DNA from 2 places in the Rhizobium pantanalense genome. Region 1 is predicted to be linked to the other one. Evidence: riboswitches for the same ligand, from Rfam matches in the RefSeq annotation. Region 1 holds a riboswitch; the other holds the start of a gene.

Region 1 (11,342 bases):
GCGATGGTTGCATCGGTGACGACACGCGTGCTGGCAAAGGGCAAGGCGCCTTCGACCTGTTTACCATAATTGCCGACATTGGCCCCGGCGGTTCCGATAACGGCTGGCAATTCCCGCAGCAGTTCGGGGGCGAGGTTCGCATCGATCAAGGCCTGCTTTGCCGAGGCGACGATATGAATCAGCGAGTTTTCCAGATCTGAGAGGATGTTCGCCGCGCCAGCCTTGCCGGTGCCAAGCACCTGTCCCGTAGCGTCTATGACAGCCGCTCTGCAACTCGTGCCACCGCCATCGATACCAATTGCAAACTGCCCCATCATGCCTCCGGATGCCGCCTGTTCCTCGTTTTTCCATACAATACCAAAAAAATACCATTTACCAATAGGTAAGGCGGGCATTTTTGATTGTTTTTATCTTATTGAATTATTTATATAAATTAACGAGTTTCAATCTTTTTGTATCCGAAAGTTAAATTCGGCTGGACAATTGGTATTTTTTTGGACTTAATTCGGCCCAAGGGAACAGTGCGGACGGACATCGGTAAAGCCGGCAGAAAAACAATAGCCGGTAAGTGAGGCGGAAGGGTGCACATCTCGTCGTTGCGCCAGGCCGCTGGGGATCAGGAGGATCCCGTTTCGACGTTCGTCATAATTTTCCCGCGTGGTTCTTGCTGTGTCTCTGTCTGGTGGCGGCGACGGCAATTGATTGGGCCGATTGGGCGCAAAGCCTCTGAAGCCTTTTGCATGGAGGGGTCGGCAATATTGGCGGTCCCTATGGAGCGCTGCCCGTTTCCTCGGATCGGCCAGCGGATTTTCAGATCGAGAACAGCGCCTTGCTATGGTGCGGAAAACAGGAGAGGGAAATGAAAACCAATGTTCTGAAAGGCTTGCTTCTTGCATCGAGCCTGCTGACGTCTGTCAGCCTGGCGCATGCGGCCGATGTGACGCTGACGGTTGAAAGCTGGCGTAACGACGACCTGCAGATCTGGCAGGAAAAGATCATCCCGGCTTTCGAAGCGAAGAACCCGGGGATCAAGATCGTCTTCTCGCCGACGGCTCCAACCGAATACAACGCATCGCTGAACGCCAAGCTCGATGCCGGTTCCGCGGGCGATATCATCACCTGCCGTCCGTTCGACGCCTCGCTCGATCTCTTCAACAAGAAGCATCTTGCCGATCTGACCAAGCTGAAGGGCATGGAAAACTTCTCGGCTGTCGCCAAGGCTGCTTGGTCGACCGATGATGGCAAGTCGACCTTCTGCGTGCCGATGGCTTCGGTCATCCACGGCTTCATCTACAACAAGGACGCTTTCGACAAGCTCGGCCTGAAGGTGCCGACGACGCGGGACGAGTTCTTCGCTGTTCTTGACAAGATCAAGGCTGACGGCACCTACATTCCGATGGCGATGGGCACGAAGGACCTCTGGGAAGCCGCAACCATGGGCTACCAGAACATCGGCCCGAACTACTGGAAAGGTGAGGAAGGCCGCAAGGCTTTGATCGCTGGCAAAGAAAAGCTGACGGACGCTCCGTGGGTCGATCCCTACAAGGAACTGGCCAAATGGAAGCCCTACCTCGGTGATGGCTTCGAAGCGCAGGGCTATGCCGACAGCCAGAACCTCTTCACGCTCGGCAAGGCTGCGATTTATCCGGCCGGCTCCTGGGAAATTGCTCTCTTCAACACGCAGGCGCAATTCAAGATGGGCGCCTTCCCGCCGCCGGTCGCAAAGGCTGGCGACACCGCCTACATCTCCGACCATCCGGATATCGGTGTCGGCCTGAATACGAAGAGCAAGCACCAGGAAGAAGCCAAGAAGTTCCTCGACTGGGTCGCTTCCGACGAGTTTGCAACCATCTATGCCAACTCGCTGCCGGGCTTCTTCAGCCTGAACTCGCATCCGGTGAAGATGAGCGATGCGCTCGCCCAGGAATTCGTTTCCTGGCGTGACAATCACAAGTCGACCGTTCGTTCCACCTATCAGATCCTGTCGCGCGGCACGCCGAACCTGGAAAATGAGACATGGACCGAATCCGCAAACGTGATCAACGGCACGGATACTCCGGAACAGGCTGCCGCGAAACTCCAGAAGGGCCTCGACAGCTGGTACAAGCCGGGCAAGTAAGTATTGCATGACGCGGGCGAGGGGCCTTCCAGGCTCCTCGCCCTTTTCATTATCTTGAGTAATTGGATTGGCGATCATCTCGCCGTTACATTCGACACGCCTGATATCGCTTCCATCTGGCCGGAGAGCCGGGGCAACGGGCGGATTTGAACCTTTGCGCTGCCGTCTCATCAAGCAGCCAAGAAAAACAGGCAGAAAGCCATGAGCGACGCCGCGACATCAGACGCCCTTGAGGTTACGCCGATCAGACGCTCCAAGCGCTGGCACATCCTCGTTTTCCTTTTCCCGGCCTTCGTTGTCTATACCGCGGTCATGATCCTGCCGTTGATCGAGACCTTGCGGCTGTCGCTTTACAACGTCGTCGACAATCAATCTGTCTTCGTCGGCCTGAACAACTTCAAGATCCTGTTCGGTGACGACCGCTGGTCGCATGATTTCTGGAATGCGCTGCGCAACAACCTGATTTTCTTTGCCATCCATATGTGCGTGCAGAATCCGATCGGTGTCGCGCTGGCGGCGCTCCTGTCGCTGCCGAAGCTGCGCTTCGTCGCCTTTTATCGTACGGCCATCTTCCTGCCGACGCTGCTTTCCTTCGTCGTCGTCGGCTTCATATGGAAGCTGATCCTTTCGCCGCTTTGGGGTGTTGCGCCCGAACTTCTGAATGTCATTGGCCTGAAATCGTTCTTCGCCCCGTGGCTCGGCAGGCCGAGCACGGCGCTGATTACCGTCGCGCTTATTTCGGTCTGGCAATATGTCGGCATTCCGATGATGCTGATCTATGCCGCACTGCTGAATATTCCCGAAGAGGTTATCGAGGCGGCCGAATGCGACGGCGTCACTGGCTGGAGTCAGTTCTGGAAGATCAAGCTGCCGCTGGTGCTGCCGGCGATCGGCATCATCTCGATCCTCACCTTCGTCGGCAATTTCAATGCGTTCGACCTAGTTTATACCGTGCAAGGCGCATTGGCGGGGCCGGATGGCTCGACCGATATCCTGGGTACGCTGCTTTATCGCGTTTTCTTCGGCTTCCAGCTGCAGCTCGGCGACCGCTCGATGGGCGCGACGATCGCGACGGTGATGTTCCTCATCATCCTTGCCGGTGTGTCCTTTTATCTTTTCATCGTGCAGCGGCGCATCCGCCGTTACCAGTTCTGAGGAGCGCGACCCATGTCCAAGGCACGCACTTCCACTCTTCGTACCGGCTTCGTACATCTGGCGCTCATCGCCTATACGCTCGTCGCCATCTTTCCGGTGTTCCTGACGGTCATCAATTCGTTCAAGGATCGCGCCTCGATTTTCCGCGCACCCTTGAGCGTCCCGACGCCATCCTCCTTCAGCATGATCGGCTATGACACCGTTCTGAAGCAGGGGGATTTCCTCACCTATTTTCAGAACAGCTTTGTTGTCACGATCGTCTCGATCATCCTGACGCTGCTGTTCGGAGCGATGGCCGCCTTCGCGCTGTCGGAGTATCGCTTCCGTGGCAATACGGTCATGGGGCTTTATCTGGCGATCGGAATCATGATCCCGATCCGTCTCGGCACCGTTGCGATCCTGCAGGGCATGGTGGCCGCCGGCCTGGTCAACACGCTGACGGCGCTGATCCTCGTCTATACGGCACAGGGCCTGCCGCTGGCGATCTTCATCCTGTCCGAGTTCATGCGCACTGTTTCGGATGATTTGAAGAATGCCGGCCGTATCGACGGCCTCAGTGAGTACGCCATCTTCTTCCGCCTCGTCCTGCCGCTGGTTCGTCCGGCGATGGCGACGGTCGCGGTCTTCACCATGATCCCGATCTGGAACGATCTTTGGTTCCCCCTGATCCTGGCACCGAGCGAGGCGACCAAGACGGTGACGCTCGGATCGCAGATCTTCATCGGCCAGTTCGTCACCAACTGGAATGCGGTGTTGGCGGCGCTGACGCTTGCCATCCTGCCGATCCTCATCCTCTACGTTATCTTCTCGCGCCAACTCATTCGCGGCATTACATCTGGAGCAGTCAAGTGAGCCCATCTGAAAAGCCGATCCGCGTTCTCGTTGCCGGCCTTGGCAATATGGGTCGCAGCCATGCGCTGGCCTATCACAATAATCCGGGCTTCGAGATCGTCGGCCTCGTCAACCGCTCCAAGCGGGAGCTGCCCGAGGAGTTGCGGGGATATACGGTCCATCCGGATTTCGAGACCGCATTGAAGGAGCTGAAGCCGGACCTCTGCTCCATCAATACCTATTCCGACAGCCATGCCGATTTCGCCGTCATGGCCTTCGAAGCCGGTTGCCACGTTTTCGTCGAGAAGCCGCTGGCCACGACGGTCGAAGATGCCGAGCGTGTGGTTGCGGCTGCGAAGAAAGCCGGCAAGAAGCTGACGATCGGCTACATCCTGCGCCATCATCCCTCGTGGATGCGGTTGATTGCCGAAGCGCGCAAGCTCGGCGGTCCGTATGTATTCCGCATGAACCTCAATCAGCAATCGAGCGGCCCGACTTGGGCGACGCACAAGGCGCTGATGCAGATGACGTCGCCGATCGTGGATTGCGGCGTGCATTATGTCGACGTCATGTGCCAGATCACCGATGCCAAGCCCGTCGAGGTGCGCGGCATGGGCCTGCGGCTGACGCAGGAGATCAAGCCGGACATGTATAATTACGGCCATCTGCAAGTGATCTTCGAAGATGGTTCCGTCGGCTGGTACGAGGCCGCCTGGGGTCCAATGATCTCGGAGACGGCTTTCTTCGTGAAGGACGTGATGTCGCCCAACGGCTCGGTGTCGATCGCCATGGATCAGAATGCCAAATCCGACGATATCGACATGCACACGAAGACGTCCGTCATCCGGCTGCATAGCGCCGAGACGGGACCCAACGGTCAGTTCATCCGGCCGGATCAGGACCTGCGCATGGATGGCGAACCGGGTCACCAGGAGCTCTGCGACTTCGAGCAGGCTTTCATGCTCAAGGCCATCCGCGAGGATCTCGACCTCAATCGTCATATGACTGATGCCGTTCAATCTCTGCGCATATGCCTCGCTGCCGATGAGAGCGTGCGCACCGGCAAGCCCGTTTATCTATAAGGACAAAAGACTGTGGGATCGCTTCAACTGAAATCCATCCGCAAGGCCTATGGTACGCATGACGTGCTGAAGGGCATCGACCTCGAGGTGAAGGATGGTGAGTTCGTCATCTTCGTCGGTCCTTCCGGCTGCGGCAAGTCGACCCTGCTGCGCAGCATCGCTGGTCTCGAAGATGTGACCTCCGGTGCCGTGCTGATCAACGGCCAGGATGTGACCGTGACACCGCCTGCCAAGCGTGGCATCTCGATGGTCTTCCAGTCCTATGCGCTCTATCCGCATCTGACCGTCAAGGACAATATGGGCCTAGGCCTCAAGCAAGCCGGCACCGCGAAGGCCGAGATCGACAGCCGTGTCGAAAAGGCCTCCGGCATGCTCTCACTTGCGCCCTATCTCGCCCGCCGGCCATCGGAGCTTTCCGGCGGCCAGCGCCAGCGCGTCGCCATCGGCCGCGCCATCGTGCGCGAACCGGAGCTTTTCCTCTTCGACGAGCCGCTGTCGAATCTCGATGCGGCGCTACGTGTGCAGACACGTCTCGAAATCGCCCGGCTGCATCGCAGCCTGAAGGCAACCATGATCTACGTTACCCACGATCAGGTGGAGGCAATGACGCTTGCCGATAAGATCGTCGTGCTCAATGCCGGTGCGATCGAGCAGATCGGCTCGCCGATGGAGCTTTATAACCGTCCGGCCAACACCTTCGTTGCCGGCTTCATCGGCTCGCCGCAGATGAATTTCATCCCGGCCGAGCGCCTCGGCCAAAGTGGCGCCAAGACCATCGGCATACGCCCCGAGCACATCACGCTAGCACGCGATCAGGGTACATGGGCCGCCAAAGTCATCCACGTTGAGCATCTCGGTGCGGACACGATCATCTATCTGGAGTCGGAGACTACCGGTCTTCTCACCGTTCGTCTCTTCGGTGAACACAAATACGAGCCGGACGAGATGGTTTATGCGACGCCGAATGCGAACCAGATGCATCGTTTCGATGTGAATGACAAGGCGATCCGGGTGTAATTCATCTAGATCATTTGTAAAAAGGGCTCCGCTGCGGTGGAGCCCTTTTTATTTGGCTGATTTCATAAGTCCAGTCGTCCGGACGAATTCATGTGGCTGTCATGAAGCTGCGCTATCTCAAGCTCAGTCCACTCCAACAGCGAGAGCATCATGACAAACGCAGAAACGACTTACGCCACCTGGCACAAGGAACCGCAGGGTGACGCCGCAATGGCAGAATCGCATAGCCCTTATTGGCGCCACTTCATCGAGACGGTGCCGGAGCGGGATTTCTCCTCCAAGACTATTCTGGATTTCGGCTGCAATCGCGGTGGCTTTCTGCGGCTGCTTTATGCCATGCGGCCGTTCCGACGCGGTGTCGGCATCGATATCGCTTCGGAGTCGGTGGCTGCTGCCGTCGAAGCCGCAGGCAACATGCCGCTCCAGTTTCATGTCACGACCGACCTAGCGCCCTTTACCGACAGCTTCGACGTGGCCTTCAGCTATGAAGTGATCTATCTGCTGCCGGAGTTGAGAGAGCATGCCGAGGGGATGTTCCGGGCCATGCGCAATGGGGGCGTCTATTACGCTGTGACCGGTTGCCACAATGAAATGCCGCTTTGGCCGAAGTGGCTCGAGCTGATCGGCAACAACAGCAATGCGCCCATGCAGGATCGATCGCCACAGGACTATATAGAAGTCTTCACGGCGGCAGGCTTCGATGTTTCCGTCAGGCGCTTCGGCTATGATGGTTTTGTGCGCGCCACCAAGGATCGGAAATATTATCCGAGCATTCTCGATGCGTTGAGCTATCCCGCCGAATACAAGCTGCTGTTCCGGCTGGAGAAGCGTATCTGATATGGAGACGATCGATCGTAAGGGCGGCAGCGCCCTCTGGCATCAGATCGGCGAGATCCTGGCGGCCGATATTGCCGCCGGGACTTTCGTGCCCGGAGAGAAATTGCCGACCGAGCTTGAACTGATGCAGCGCTTCGGTGTCAGCCGCTTTACCGTGCGTCAGGCACTGGGGCATCTGGAGCAACGCGGACTGGTGCGCGCCGAGCAGGGACGGGGAACCTTCGTTCATAGGGGCGTGCTCGACTATACGCTGTCGAAGCGCACCCGTTTTCACAAGAACCTGATCGAGCAGGGTTTCGAGCCGGGTGGCGAGTTGCTCGTCCATGAGATCGTGCCGGCGACGGAACGCGTTGCCAGCTATCTGAAGCTGGCAGTTGGGGTAATGGTCATCCATCGTCGCGGCGTGATGACGGCCGACGACATTCCGGTCGAATTGGGTGATTCCTATTATCCAGCCGAACGTTTTCCCGATTTCGACAAGGCCAGATTGCAGCATCCGACAATCTCGGCGGCACTCGCCAGCTATGGCGTCACCGACTACGAACGCTTGTCGACGGAGATCGAGGCGCGCATGCCGACGGCCGACGAGGCCCGGATCCTGCGCCAGCCGAAATCAACACCGCTGTTGGTGACGCGCAAGGTGGATGCGGATACCGATGGAGTGCCGATCACCTATTCGGAATCGGTCTGGCCGGCCGAGCGCACCACATTCAATCTCGATCTGCGGTGAGGGTGTCGGAGAGCCCTTGAGGCTCTCGGCGAGCTTGAACTAGCGGTGGGAGAGGATATTGACCACCTTGCCGAAGGGGTCGCGGACATAGAAGCGGCGGACACCCCACGGCTCGTCCGTGAGATCATACAATATGCCGAAGCCCATGGAGGTGGCGCGCTGATAGAGCGTGTCGACATCGTCGACTTCGATGGAAAGATCGGGGACGATGGTGCCCGAACCGCCCTCGCTGGCGACGCTGATCTGCGGCACTGTTGCCGCTTCGGAGGCGAAGGTCAGGATCCAGCCGTGATCCATGACGATGTCGAGGCCGAGCAGGTCGTGGTAGAAAAGACGGGCCGTGGCGGGATCGGCGGCGGGCAGGTTCGGGATGATGCGTAGGACGGTCACTGACGTTTCTCCCTTGTGATGTGGAGGCGAGCTCTAGCCGCGCCTCCACGATGCTGGTTCAGACTGTGACGGCCGGCAGCAGCTTGGCGCGCTCCGCCAGGATGTGGCGGCAGGCGCTGGCGACTTCCCGGCCCTTGATGATGAAATGTTCCTTGAAGAACTGGATGTGCGCTTCCGATTCCTGGAAGTGATGCGGCGTCAGGACTGCCGACAGGATCGGCACGCCGGTATCGAGCTGGACGCGCATCATGGCATCGAGAACCGTATTGGCAACGAACTCATGGCGATAGATGCCGCCGTCGACAACGAAAGCGGTGGCAATGATCGCGGAATAACGGCCGTTACGGGCAAGCGTCTGAGCATGCAGCGGAATTTCAAGCGCCCCGGGTACGTCGAAGATATCGATCGGCGGTGCGCCTTCCGCCGTCTGCCATTCGGCAACGAAGGAATCGACCGAACGATCGACGATATCGGCGTGCCAGCGGGCCCGAATGATCGCAATGCGGCTCGGCTGGGTAGAAATCGAAATGGTCATGAATTTTGCCTTTCAAGGGTTGTTGTCAAATATCCCTTGGGCGAACACGCAACATCGCGGCATCCCTCGCGCGGAGGAGGTGCGATCCTGCTTGCTCTCTTCCATCCGGACTATACCGTCGGCTCCGGCATCTCACCGGATCTGCTGACCCTTCCGAAATCCGGAAGGCGCTCGCGGGCTCGAGGGAACTCCCCATACCGCCGGTGGGGAATTGCACCCCGCCCTGAGAACGTCCGGACTATAAATGCTTTCTCTTATGAAAATCAAAGAAAAACGCCGGGCTTCTGACCCGGCGTCCGCGAATAATTTTCCAAAATGACCCTGCGACGCAGGGCGCTTTCTCAATCCTGAATCACGAGCAGATCGGAGGAGGCGAAGCGCAGCGTCACCTTCTCGCCGACGCTCGGAGGCATCATCCCGGGGCTGTTGAACATGTCGAAGGAAATCGTGTTGCCAGCAACGTTCATGCGGGTGCGAATGACCGAACCCAGGAAGTGTGCCGAAGAGACTTCGCCCGTGAGAGCCGTATCGCCTTTAGCCGATTCCGCCAGCGAACCGGCTTCCGGGCGCAGGGCCAGCGATACGGTATCGCCCGGCTTGTAGGCCGTCACTGACTGCTTCAGGGTCACGCCCTGATCGCCGATCATGATGCGGTTGCTGTCGGGATCGACGACCTTGCCTTCGATGAGGTTCAGCGTGCCGACGAAGGAAGCGACGAAGCGGGTTGCCGGCGTGTTGTAAATCTCGAAAGGCGTGCCGATCTGATCGGCGCGACCGGCATTCATGACGACGATGCGATCCGAGATCGACAGGGCTTCTTCTTGGTCGTGGGTCACGAAAACGGTGGTGATGCCGAGCTGCTGCTGGATGGCGCGGATTTCTTCGCGCAGCGAGATGCGGATCTTCGCGTCGAGCGCCGAAAGCGGCTCATCGAGCAGGAGGACCTGCGGCTTGACGGCGATGGCGCGGGCGAGCGCCACGCGCTGCTGCTGGCCCCCGGACATCTGATAGGGATAGCGGCCGGCAAGATGATCGAGCTTGATGAGAGACAGCATCTCCTTGACGCGCTTGTCGATGTCGGGCTTCGCCATGCCGGCGACCTTGAGGCCGAAGGCGACATTGTCGTGCACCGTCATGTTCGGGAACAGTGCATAAGCCTGAAAGACCATGCCGATATTGCGTTGGTTCGGTTTTAACGCTCGCTGATCCTTGCCGTTGATCGACAGGGTGCCGGCGGTCGGCGTTTCGAAACCGGCGATCATGCGCAGCACGGTCGTCTTGCCGCAGCCCGACGGTCCAAGGAAGGAGATGAATTCTCCCTTCTCGATTTGCATATTGAAATCGTGAACGACCTGAACTTCGCCGAATGATTTCTTGATGTGGGTGAGTTCGAGAAAAGCCATGGTGAGAAGCCTTACGCCTTAATCGGAGCGGATTTTGAGAAACGGGAAACGAGCTGCAGCAAGCCCATGCTGAGCCAAGTAACGGCAAGCGCGATGATGGCCAGGGCAGAGGGCTCGTAAGCTCTATTGGCGCCCATGAGCTGCATGTAGGGCCCGAATGCCGGACGGTTGAGCAGCGATGCCATGGTGAATTCGCCCATGACGATCGCAAGGGTGATGAACGCTCCGGAAAGCACACCGCTCATGACATTTGGAAAGATGCATTTGAACATAATGGTTGTCCATTTTGCACCAAGGCTTTCGGCAGCCTCTGTCAGCGTGCCGACATCAATGGTACGCATCGCCGTATCGACCGAACGATACATATAGGGCAGCGACAATACAATGTAGGAGCAGACGAGCAGAATGTTCGTCGTCGAATTATAGCCGGTCAGCGGCAGGATCGACGACGAATTATAGAGCCGCAGATAGCCGAATACGATGACGATGGCCGGAATGACCAGCGGCATCAAGGTGATGAATTCTACGACAGGCCGAAGCTGCGGCAACCGCAACCGCACCCAATAGGCCGTGGGCACAACGAGCAACATGCCGAAGATGATGGTCAGAAGCGCCATCAACATGGAGAAGCCAAAGGCCGTAATGAAGCCGAAATCCGAAAAGACGGAGGCATAGGCGTCGAAGCTGTAAGCGTTGCGCCGCATGCGCAGCGAGAACTCCAGTGTACCGATGAGCGGCACCAGGAAGTAGATGAGGCCGATGGCAACGGCGATCCAGGCGAAGAATTTTTGCAGCTTCATTTCTGCCACCGTTCAGCGCGCATGCGCATCAAGATATAAATGACGTTCGAAATACCGGTGATGACGATCATGCCGAGCGCCAGCGCATAGCCCAGATTGGCATTGTGCAGCACATCGCCGCGGATCTGCGCATAGAGCACGATCGGAACGATATTCAGCGAGCTGCCGGTAAGCGCAATTGCCGTCGCGATGGCGCCGAACGAATTTGCAAACAGTAGCAGCGTCGTGCCAAGCAGGCTCGGCCAGAGGATCGGCAGAGCGACCATCCGCCAATATTGTCCATTGGTTGCGCCGAGAATGGAAGCCGCTTCGTGCCATTCCTTCTTCATGCCGTCGAGCGCAGGTGTAATGATCAGCACCATCAGCGGTATCTGGAAGTACATGTAGGTAATGGTCAGGCCGAAGAAGCTCAGCAGGTTGAAGCCCGTGCCGTAGAGGTTGAA
Region 2 (6,333 bases), on a different contig from region 1:
CAAGCGCGACGCCTATCCCGCCTTTCTATCCGGCGGTCAGCAGCAAAGAGCAGCGATCGCTCGCGCGCTTTGCATCGACCCGGCAGTGATGCTCTTCGACGAGCCGACATCGGCGCTCGACCCCGAACTGGTCGGCGAAGTCCTCAAGGTCATCCGCGACCTCGCAGAGGAGGGTCGAACCATGCTGCTGGTCACGCACGAAATGCGCTTTGCCCGCGATGTCTCGAACCACGTTCTCTTCCTGCATCAGGGACGGATCGAGGAGGAAGGGCCGCCTAAGCAGATCTTCGACGCCCCGATCAGCACCCGCTGTCGGGAATTTACCGGCATGCTGACCTCTTGATCCACATCCCATTCGTAGACAACACCATTAGGAGAATCCCTTTTATGAGACTGGTTTCCACTCTATTCGCCGGGCTTGCCCTCGCGCTTTCTTCGATGACCGCGCAGGCCGAGGTTCGCTTCGGCATCATGAACGAATCCTACCCGCCCTTCTTCGCCAAAGATGCCTCCGGTAAATGGCAGGGCTGGGAAATCGATATGATGGACGCCGTCTGCGAGCAGATGAAAGAGAAATGCTCGATCGTCGAACTTTCCTGGGATGGCCTCATTCCGGCGCTTCAGAGCAAGAAATTCGATGTCATCTGGTCATCGATGTCGAATACGGCCGAGCGTTCGAAGATCATCGATTTCACCGACAAATATTATAATACGCCCAGCACGCTGATCGGCCCGAAGGATCAGAAGACCGGCGCAACAGCAGACGACGTCAAGGGCAAGACCATCGGCATCCAGGTGTCGACGATCCAGTCGGAATATTACAAGAAGTATTTTGCCAAGGTCGCCGACGAAAAGACCTATCAGACGCTCGACGAGGCATTTCAGGACCTCGCTGCAGGCCGCATCGACTACGTCTTCGGCGATTCCCTTGCGCTTGATGCCTTCCTGAAAAGCGACAGCGGCAAGGATTGCTGCGCCAAGATGGGCGACGTCGCCGACGACAAGGAAGTTCTCGGAGCCGGCGTTTCCGGCGGTCTGCGCAAGGAAGACACCGAGCTGAAGGCAAAACTCAATGCGGCGATCGCCGCGGTGCGCGCCAGCGGTGAATATGACGAGATCACCAAGAAGTATTTCAGCTTCGATATCTACGGCGCCAAGTAAACGATCGCGGCGATGGCGACCTCTCCTCAGGGCATTCTGGATCTGCTCTCCCCCTATCCGCCCGGATGGGGTGGAGTACTCTTGACCGGGGCTGCCTCCACGGTCGCCATCTCCGCCGGCGCTTTTCTGATCGGCCTTCTGCTCGGTACGGGCGGCGCGCTGGGCAAGCTCTCGGGCATAAGGCCGCTCCGGCTGCTGCTCGAACTCTATACGACCACCGTCCGTGCCGTTCCCGAGCTGATCCTGATCGTAGGGCTATATTATGCGGGCATGGATGGCCTCAATCGGCTCCTCATTGCACTCAATCTGCCGGCCTTCGAATTGAATGGCTTCGCCGTCGCGGTCGCCGTGCTCGGCTTCGTGCAGGGCGCCTATATGACGGAAGTCCTGCGCGGCGCGATCCTGGCGATCCCCGTTGGCCAGATCGAGGCGGCAAAGGCATTCGGCATGGGGCCACAGCTTCGCTTCCGCCGCATTATCCTGCCCGCCTTGCTGCCGAATGCCTTGCCCGGTCTTGCCAATCTATGGATGTCGATCACCAAGGACAGCGCTCTCGTCGCGGTCGTCGGCTACCAGGAGCTGGCTCTCGCCACACGCCTGGCCGGCGCAAGCACCAAACACTACTTCATCTTTTTCCTGGCATCCGCGCTCATCTATCTTGCTCTCACACTGGTCTCGAACGCCATATTCAATCTGGTCGAGCGGCGAGTGCGGCGCGGTCAGCCGAAGCTTACGTGAGGAGTGCCAACATGACCTTCTCATGGATATCATCATATTGGCCGCTTCTGTTGACGGGAGCCGTGCAGACGCTGTCGCTGCTTGCGATCTCCGTCGTCTTCGGCTTCGTCATTGCCATCGGCCTTGCCTTCGCCCAGGTCAGTGGCGGCCCCATCTTGCGAAGCCTTGCCCGTGGCTACTGCACCTTCTTCCGGGGCACGCCTTTGCTGATACAGCTCTGGCTGCTCTACTACGGTGTCGGCTCTCTTCTGCCTGTCATCCCGGGAATCCGCCAAAGCCTGTTCTGGCCGATCCTGCGCGAAGGTTTCTTCTTCGCAGCCGTCAGCTTCACGCTGAACTATGCAGCCTATGAGGCGGAGGTTTTGCGCGGCGCGTTGCTGGCCGTCCCGAAAGGCGAGCTGGAAGCCGGCCGCGCATTCGGCATGCGCCCCCTGACGCTCACCCGACGCATCTGGCTGCCACGCGCCATCCGCATCGCATTGCCGACGATCGGCGGAGAAATCGTCATGCAGCTGAAGGCGACACCGCTCGCCTTCACCGTCACCGTGATGGACCTCTACGCCGTTGCCACAAAAGTTCGCCAGGACACCCTGCTGGTCTACGAACCGCTTGTTGTCGTTACCGTCTTCTATCTCATCATTACAGCCGTCATCGCGCGAAGCTTCCGTTTCCTGGAAGCGCAGGTGCCGGTGCGGCGCTAACCCACGGCACGAAGGAGAGAGCAGACTTCTCCGCAGATCCGAGCCATTTTGGAGATTCCATTCATGAGCAAACTCTTGATCCTCGACGGCGGCATGAGCCGCGAACTGCTGCGTCTCGGCGCAGAATTGAAACAGCCGGAATGGTCGGCGCTGGCGCTCGTCAATTCGCCGGAGATCGTCCGGCAGGTCCATGACGAATTCATTGCCGCCGGATCGGACGTTGTTACAACGAACAGCTATGCGCTCGTCCCTTTCCACATTGGTGAGGAGCGGTTCTGGAAGGAAGGGGCCGATCTCATTGCCCTGTCCGGGCGGCTGGCGCGCGACGCCGCGAATGCCTGTAAGGATCGAAAAATCCTGGTCGCCGGTTCGCTGCCCCCGATCTTCGGCTCCTACGAGCCGCAGAATTTCGATCCGTCACGGGTACAGGACTATCTCAAGGTTCTGGTTGAAAACCTCGATCCCTATGTCGATGTCTGGCTCGGCGAAACCCTCAGCCTGATCGCGGAGGGAGAGGCGGTTCGGGCTGCCGTCGCTGAAACAAGCAAGCCGTTCTGGATCTCCTTCACGCTGGCGGATGATGCCGCGCAAAGGAATGGCGCCTCGCCCAAGCTCCGATCCGGCGAACCCGTCGACGATGCGGCTCGCTGGGCCGCCTCATCCGGCGCCGACGCACTCCTGTTCAACTGCAGCAAACCGGAAGTCATGCGAAAGGCCGTCGATGCGGCAGCGGAGGTTTTCAAGCAGGGCGGCAACAATCTCCAGATCGGCGTCTATGCCAATGCTTTCGAGGGAGAACAAGGCGAGTCGGCCGCCAACGAAGGCCTTCATGAGACCCGAGAGGATCTGAATGATGACGCCTATTCGCGCTTCGCCTGCTCGTGGGTCGATGCCGGCGCGACGATGGTCGGCGGCTGTTGCGGGATCGGCGCCGGGCATATCCATCGGCTGAAGAAGGCCCTCCTTTATCCTCAACGAGCGTAGGAGAGCCTTCCACAAGCATCGACCCAGCAGGATCGGGATAGGCTGTATCAGAACGATCAGGCAGCCTTGAAGGGAGCGCTTGCAGCCCTGTAGGCAATCAAATCCTCGATCGTCACAAGATGGAGGCCATGCCGCTCGGCGAAAACTTCGAGCTCTGGAAGACGCGCCATCGTGCCGTCGTCATTCGCCACTTCGCAGATGACGCCGGCCGGCGAAAGGCCGGCAAGCCGGGCCAGATCCACGGCTGCTTCCGTGTGCCCCGGACGCGACAGGACGCCGTTTGGATGCGCGCGAAGCGGAAAGATATGACCGGGACGGGCAAATTCCTCCGGACGCGATCCATCCCTGATAAGGGCTTGAACGGTTGCCGCCCTGTCAGCGGCAGATATTCCGGTCGTGGTTTCCGGGATGTAGTCGACCGAAACGGTGAAAGCGGTCTTGAGGACTTCCGTGTTGCGCGGCACCATCAACGGAATGTCGAGTTCGTCGAGCCTCTCGCCCTCCATCGGAACGCAGATGAGACCGCGGGCATGATTCATCATGAACGCGATCGCCTGCGGTGTGACCGCTTCCGCGGCAATCACCAGATCGCCTTCGTTTTCGCGGTCGCGATCATCGACAACCACAATGATCTCGCCCCGCGCAATCGCAGCGATCGCATCTTCAATTTTCGAAATTGCCATTTTCCTGCCTTTCAAGGGTTGCCGTTTGGAGCGGCGTGCATGGCCGGTTAAGGCCACCATTTTCCCTTGGGCGAACAAGCATGTGAACGCCACCACGACGCGGCGTCTCCTGCGTTGCTCTCTTCCATCCGGACTATACCGTCGGCTCCGGCATCTCACCGGATCTGCTGACCCTTCCGAAAGCTCGGAAGGCGCTCGCGGGCTCGAGGAAACTCCCCATACCGCCGGTGGGGAATTACACCCCGCCCTGAGAACAAGTGGAAGATAAGGGATCAATGCCTCATTCCGCAAGAGGCTTTGATCGCCGAATCGTCGAGAATCCGATCCGCCCAATGAACGCACCGTTCCTCATTGTCGAACTACGACATGATCAAGCCGCCATCGACATTGATCGTCTGGCCGGTGATATAGGCCGCATCGTCGCTGGCAAGGAAAGTGACGAGACCGGCGACGTCTTCACCCGATCCGGCCCGTTTCATCGGAATGCCCTCGACCCATTCCTTCATGAGTTCGCCGGGGCCGTAATTGCCCAAAAGCTTGCCCCAAGCCTGGTCGTTATAGGCCCACATGTCGGTTTCGATGATGCCGGGGCAAAAGGCGTTCACGGTGATGCCTTCGGTGGCGACTTCCTTGGCAAGGCTCTGGGTAATGCCGACGACGCCCATCTTCGATGCCGCATAATGCGGCGTGTAGATGAAACCGTCCCGCGCCTGGCCGGAGGCGGTATTGATGATACGGCCCCCGCGGCCATGTTTGCGCATGCGGGCAATCGCCTCCTGGGCGCAGAGGAAGACGCCCTTGGTATTGACCGCCATGACCTTATCCCATTCGCCCTCGGTCATATCCTCGACGCGGGCAATGGTGATGACACCGGCATTCTGGATGGAGATATCGACGGCGCCGAAGGCTGCCTCGGCAGCGTCGTAAAGGCCCTTCACGCTAGCCTTGTCCGTCACGTCGCCGACGAAGGAAATCGCCTTTCCGCCATCAGCCTTGACCGCATCGGCGACCGCATGGACGGAATCCTCATTGGCCGAGACCACCAGATTAGCACCTTCGCGCGCAAACCGCCGGGCGATCGCAGCCCCGATGCCGCGGCTCGCGCCGGTGATGACGACAGTCTTGTTTTCGAAACGCTGCATTTCCTATTCCTTTCGCGGTGACAGCCACGCCAGGCGCCGGCTCAAGGAGCCGATCGCCCTGCCTTTTGCTGACGACTTCAAACGGCAGCCAAGATAATTCCGGCAAACTCCGATGCCTTCAGCGACGCGCCTCCGACGAGAGCGCCATCGACGTTGGAAACGCCGAAAATCGCCCTTGCGTTCGATGCTTTGACCGAACCGCCATAGAGAATCCTGACATCCTGCCCCTCTTCTCCCAGCCGGTTTTCAAGCGCCTGGCGGATAGACGAATGCATCTCCTCAATCTGCTCGAGGGTCGGAACCAGTCCTGTTCCGATCGCCCATACTGGTTCATAGGCGATCGTCGTGTTCGAACTGGTTGCGGTGTTTGGAATTGACGCTTCCAGCTGGGCACGAACCACTTCGATCGCCCTGCCCTCGTCCCGTTCTGAACGTGTCTCCCCGACGCAAATGATGCTCGCCAGCCCGGCCTCATGGACCGCGACAGCCTTGGCCGCAACTGCGGCATCCGCCTCCCTATAGGCCGAGCGCCGCTCGGAATGTCCCAGAATCACGAAACGAGCGCCGATTTCGGCGAGCATCTCGGCAGAAACATCTCCGGTATAGGCGCCCGAGGTCTGCGCGTGGCAATCCTGTGCTCCAATGGCAATCCTTGACCCTCGCGCCCGTTCAACCGCCTTTTCCACCAGCGTGAAGGGCGGGCAAACGACGATGTCGCACGCCGCCTCGCCCATCATTCCCTTCAGCGCCTCGATCTCAGCCAGGGAAGAAGCGAGACCGTTCATTTTCCAGTTGCCGGCAATCAGTTTCTTCATCGCATCACCAGCAGCAGAAGCCGCCATCGACGAGTAGGTCGACGCCCGTCACGAAGCTTGCGGCATTCGACAGCAGGAAGACGGCGGGGCCGACCATCTCATCCACCGT

Evidence for each region. A riboswitch is a leader RNA that binds a small molecule or an ion and turns the genes downstream of it on or off. The one in region 1 is predicted to bind FMN.
Region 2: another riboswitch for FMN. It lies ahead of ribB (3,4-dihydroxy-2-butanone-4-phosphate synthase); the one in region 1 lies ahead of PH558_RS04090 (6,7-dimethyl-8-ribityllumazine synthase).

The regions. Positions count from the first base shown of each region.
Region 1 is NZ_JAQJCH010000001.1:846,324-857,665, forward strand. Features, by position in the region: gene PH558_RS04045 (glucosamine kinase nucleotide-binding domain-containing protein) at 1-314, opposite strand, end outside; gene PH558_RS04050 (ABC transporter substrate-binding protein) at 860-2,119, shown strand; gene PH558_RS04055 (carbohydrate ABC transporter permease) at 2,321-3,274, shown strand; gene PH558_RS04060 (carbohydrate ABC transporter permease) at 3,287-4,126, shown strand; gene PH558_RS04065 (Gfo/Idh/MocA family protein) at 4,123-5,187, shown strand; gene PH558_RS04070 (ABC transporter ATP-binding protein) at 5,200-6,204, shown strand; gene PH558_RS04075 (class I SAM-dependent methyltransferase) at 6,355-7,041, shown strand; gene phnF (phosphonate metabolism transcriptional regulator PhnF) at 7,043-7,771, shown strand; gene PH558_RS04085 (VOC family protein) at 7,811-8,161, opposite strand; gene PH558_RS04090 (6,7-dimethyl-8-ribityllumazine synthase) at 8,220-8,696, opposite strand; FMN riboswitch at 8,786-8,931, opposite strand; gene PH558_RS04095 (ABC transporter ATP-binding protein) at 9,038-10,099, opposite strand; gene PH558_RS04100 (ABC transporter permease) at 10,111-10,899, opposite strand; gene PH558_RS04105 (ABC transporter permease) at 10,896-11,342, opposite strand, start outside.
Region 2 is NZ_JAQJCH010000010.1:71,997-78,329, reverse strand. Features, by position in the region: gene PH558_RS23875 (ABC transporter ATP-binding protein) at 1-343, shown strand, start outside; gene PH558_RS23870 (transporter substrate-binding domain-containing protein) at 388-1,161, shown strand; gene PH558_RS23865 (ABC transporter permease) at 1,174-1,899, shown strand; gene PH558_RS23860 (ABC transporter permease) at 1,911-2,600, shown strand; gene PH558_RS23855 (homocysteine S-methyltransferase family protein) at 2,664-3,584, shown strand; gene ribB (3,4-dihydroxy-2-butanone-4-phosphate synthase) at 3,641-4,267, opposite strand; FMN riboswitch at 4,380-4,526, opposite strand; gene PH558_RS23845 (glucose 1-dehydrogenase) at 4,627-5,409, opposite strand; gene tpiA (triose-phosphate isomerase) at 5,487-6,224, opposite strand; gene PH558_RS23835 (SDR family oxidoreductase) at 6,229-6,333, opposite strand, start outside.